One region of the Caulobacter sp. AVps18 genome, then DNA from elsewhere that is predicted to be linked to it. Evidence: riboswitches for the same ligand, from Rfam matches in the RefSeq annotation. Region 1 holds a riboswitch; the other holds the start of a gene.

Region 1 (2,198 bases):
CTGTCAAACTCTTCCGGCGCGAGGTTCAAGTTGCCGTATTCGCTATAGAGTTCATAGAGGCCCGGAGCTCGGAAACCCTGACCGAAGCTCGCCCGTAGAACGGTGTCGCCTTCGTTGAGCGCCCATGCGGCCGAGACCTGGCCCAGGGTGTGGTCGCCATACGTATCGTGGCTCTCGTGGCGCAGGCCCCCTGTCAGTGTCAGGCCGGGCACGACCTCCGCCTGGATCTGGCCATAGACACTGTCCACGCCGACTCGCCCCGTGCTGAAGGCGGGGTTGGGCCGGCTGGTGCTGGGCGAGCGGGTGCGCATCTGCGACCGTTCGCTTTCGGCGCCAAATGATGCGGTCAGGGTCTCGGTGACGGCGAGCGCGCCTTGGTACTCCCAACGCTTGTTCTTGCCGGCGGCGTCGAAGGTCAACGGAACCGTCGGGCGAGCCGGGTTGATGTTTTCGCGATCAGTATCGGTGTAGCCGTAAGCGACGCGATTGCTCCAGCGACCGTCCAGAAGGGCGAAGTTGAGGCCGGTGTAGATCACCAGCTCCTTGGTGCGACCAAACTCAGACGAGTCGCCAGCAAAACCGTCGAAGTCGTTCTTGCCCGACGAATAGACCGACCGAACCTCAGCCGAGACAGCGTCGGTAAGGGCCAAGCGCACACGGCCGGAGAGGCCGGTGTTCTGGTAGCCATCGGCTTCGGTGCCCGTCTTGTAGACCGAGAAGCCGTCAGTCGTGAAATAGCTGCCGGCCAGTCTCCAGCTCAAGCGCTCGGCAACGCCCCCCGCCGCGCCGCGCAGATAGCCTGTGTTGCGGGCACCGCCTTCAATGCTGGCATTGGCCTCAAAGGCCTCAGTTGGCTCAGCGGTCACCATATTGACCACGCCGCCGATAGCTTGGCTTCCCCAAAGCGTCGACTGGGCGCCGCGCAGCACCTCGATGCGCGACACATCGCCGATCAGAAGATTGCCGGCATTGAAACCGCCTTGCGTCGATGACGGGTCGTTCAGCTTCACACCATCGATCAGCACCACGGTGTGCTGGCTTTCGGCGCCGCGAATATAGAGGCTGGTGGCGGTTCCCGGACCGCCATTTCGGCTGTAGCTGACGCTTGGCGTCTGGGCCAAAAGCTCGATGGCCGAAACGGCCTGGCTGGCCTTGATCGCGTCAGTGGTCAGCACGCTGATGGACGCGCCGACTTTCTCGACAGGCTGAACCGAGCGCGTCGCCGTAACGACCAGCTCGGCCACGGCGGACGAGCCTGCCTTTCCGGCGACATCGGTTTCAGGAGCCTTTTGCTCGTCAGCCAGTGCGGCCCCGGCGAACAGGGTGGTGGAGAGTGCGGTAGAGCACAGAAATGCTCGGATCATGGTCTTTCCCTTTGAACGACCCGCGCGCGTCCTCCAGCCGCGAACGTGCAGGCACGACGAGGCTAAAGGCCGCGACGCGGCCTGACTGACATGTCGTTTCGCGGGAAATCCCGTTCGTTCGGCGCACCCCGGCCGGACGATGAACGACTGCGACAGGCAGGTCTCCTGGCTCACGGGTCTATGCTTTGCGCGCCGCCTTCCCAGGACCAAGGTCCCAGTGGCATGTGACGCGTAAGCTCGCCGCTTACAGTTGCGGGGGCAGCCGAGGTATTGAACCTCGTTCCCTATTCATCCTCTTTCGAGGAACCTGACGCGGCAGCAGCCCTATATGCTGCGTCGCACAACGTCAATGTGGAGCTTCCGTGACGATCACCCTCGACCTTGGCGGTCCGCTCGCTCGACCAAAGCGCGCCTTCGCCCAGGGAGTCGCGGAGCCGGCACCCGGCGATCCTTGTCGCGACAGGGCAGGCTCTGGGTAACGGGATGCAATCCTGAAACGCCCGTCATCAGGCGGATCACGGCGATGTCTGACGAACCCTTGAATACAAGTGTCAAGGCGCAGCAGGAATCGAGTTCTGAGCCTTCTGATTGCGCCTAGAAGCGCTGCTCTTCCAGATGCCCATCCTTCAGGGCAAAGACACGGTCCATGTAGCGAGCCAGGTCCATGTTGTGGGTGGCGATCAGGGCGGCGACGCCTTGGTCTCGCGCCAGGCTGTACAGCGACTGGAAGACGGCTGCCGACGTCGCGGGGTCCAGATTTCCCGTCGGTTCGTCGGCCAGCAGTAGTTTTGGCCGGTTTGCCAGTGCGCGGGCGATAGCGACCCGCTGTTGCTC
Region 2 (2,198 bases), 1.1 Mb from region 1:
GGGTCTGGACGGCTTCATGGCCGACGGCGGTCGCTATCGAAAGCGCCGGTTTGCCGCCTTTTCCGCCGCGCCCGGCCAGATCGTCCGCAAGCCGCACCAGCCGCACTATCAGAGCCGCGATTACAACGCCCTGAACGGCGGGGTGCAGCGCTGGTTCGAGCCGGTCACGGACGCCATCGCCATCCATCCGATCACCCGGGCGGTCATCGAACAGGGACTTGCGATCTTCCATCCGATCACGCCGCAGCCGCCCGCGTCCTGGCATGTGGAACTGCATCAGTTTCGCGTCGAGGCCCTGGCCGGCCAAGCGGGCCTGCCCACGCCCGAAGGCGCGCACCGCGACGGGGTGGACTGGGTGATCGTCATGCTGGTCGACCGGGTCAATGTGCGCAGCGGCGTCACTGACATCTATGCCCCCGGCGGTCGCAGTCTCGGCAGCTTCACCCTGACGGCGCCGGGCGACATGGTGATGCTGGACGACCTGCGGGTGCTGCACGGCGTCACGCCGATCCGGCCCGACAATCCCGCCGCCCCGGCCCTGCGCGACGTGCTGGTGGTGACGTTCCGGCAGGAGATCGCGACGCTAGCCGGGATCTAAGAAGGGGTGACGTTTCGGCTTCAGGCGGTTGAGCCGATGCAGGCGTGGGACGGCGAACGGCGGCGCGGAAGTCCTGGCGCGCCTCGAAAATCGCATAAGGATATCCTTATATCCCTGTTGACTTGGTGGCCAACCTTGCCCTAACAGCACGCTGTCGTGGTTCTGCGGGCACCTTCTGGGGCCCGGAGCTAAGAGGGAAGTCGGTGCGGGCGTGAAAACCCAAGGCCGGCGCTGCCCCCGCAACTGTGAGCGGCGAGCCGCTGTCCAATACGTGTCACTGACGCGCCGAAGCTGGATCGGTGGCGTGTCGGGAAGGCCAGGACAGGGGTGTTGACCCGTGAGCCAGGAGACCTGCCCCGACAGATAACGTCCTCCGGCGGGGTGCCCGGTCTGGTCGCATGCCAAGGCGTGTCCGGTCCGTGACAGACCGTGCGCGCCCCCTTGCGCGCGTCCCGATCAAGCCTCCGCCCTCACACCGGCAGAGGTTTTTCAAAGATGACCGTCACCGTCGCCACCCTTGGCTTTCCCCGCATCGGCCCCCGGCGCGAACTGAAGTTCGCCCTGGAATCCCATTGGTCCGGCAAGACCGACGCCCAGACCCTGCTGGCCACGGCCGCCGACCTTCGCGCCCAGGCCTGGACCCGCCAGTCCGCCCTGGGCGTGGACCACGTGCCCAGCAACGACTTTTCGCTCTATGACCACGTGCTGGACACCAGCGTGATGGTCGGCGCCATTCCGGCCGACTATGGCTGGACCGGCGGACCGGTCGACACCGCCGCCTATTTCGCCATGGCCCGGGGCGCGCAAGGCGCGGCGGCGCACGAGGCCTGCGCCCAGGGTCACGCTCATCACGACGGTCATGGCGTGCCGGCCATGGAGATGACCAAGTGGTTCGACACCAACTATCACTACCTGGCACCCGAGGTGTCGCGTGGCCAGACCTTCACCCTGACCTCGACCAAGCCCATCGATGAGTTCCTGGAGGCCAAGGCCCAGGGCGTCCACACCCGGCCGGTGCTGCTGGGTCCCGTGACCTTCCTGAAACTGGCCAAGACCAAGGACGAGGGCTTCTCGCCGCTGTCGCTGCTGTACGCCCTGCTGCCGGTCTATGCCGAGGTCCTGGTCCGGCTTGAGCGCGCCGGCGCCGACTGGGTGCAGATCGACGAGCCCTGCCTGGCCCTGGACCTGACCGCGTTCGAGCGGGGCGAACTGCGCCGGGCCTACGGTGCCTTGAGCCACGCCGTGCCAGGCCTGCGCCTGCTGCTGACGAGCTATTTCGGCGGCTATGGCGACAACCTCACCACCGCCGTGAACCTGCCGATCAACGGCCTGCACATCGACCTGGCGCGCGCGCCCCAGGCGCTGGACGAGGTTCTGGCCGCCAGCCGCGAGAGCCTGGTGCTGTCACTGGGCGTCATTGACGGCCGCAATGTCTGGCGGTCGGACCTGCCCGCCCTTCTGGATCGCCTGGAGCCCGTCATCGCCGCGCGCGGCGGCGACCGGATCATCCTGGCCCCCTCCTGCTCGCTGCTGCACACGCCGATCGACCTGGAGCTGGAGGTCGCCCTCGATCCGGAGGTCCGCCCGTGGCTGGCCTTCG

The links. Region 1 has a riboswitch for cobalamin ahead of ACW179_RS15405 (TonB-dependent receptor plug domain-containing protein). Riboswitches for the same ligand answer to the same signal wherever they lie in the genome.
Region 2: linked by a shared signal. The riboswitch ahead of metE (5-methyltetrahydropteroyltriglutamate--homocysteine S-methyltransferase) and the one ahead of ACW179_RS15405 (TonB-dependent receptor plug domain-containing protein) in region 1 are both predicted to bind cobalamin.

What each region holds. Positions count from the first base shown of each region.
Region 1 is NZ_CM178737.1:3,374,440-3,376,637, forward strand. It holds gene ACW179_RS15405 (TonB-dependent receptor plug domain-containing protein) at 1-1,364, opposite strand, end outside; cobalamin riboswitch at 1,503-1,690, opposite strand; gene ACW179_RS15410 (ABC transporter ATP-binding protein) at 1,959-2,198, opposite strand, start outside.
Region 2 is NZ_CM178737.1:4,511,863-4,514,060, forward strand. It holds gene ACW179_RS20585 (2OG-Fe dioxygenase family protein) at 1-598, shown strand, start outside; cobalamin riboswitch at 739-971, shown strand; gene metE (5-methyltetrahydropteroyltriglutamate--homocysteine S-methyltransferase) at 1,094-2,198, shown strand, end outside.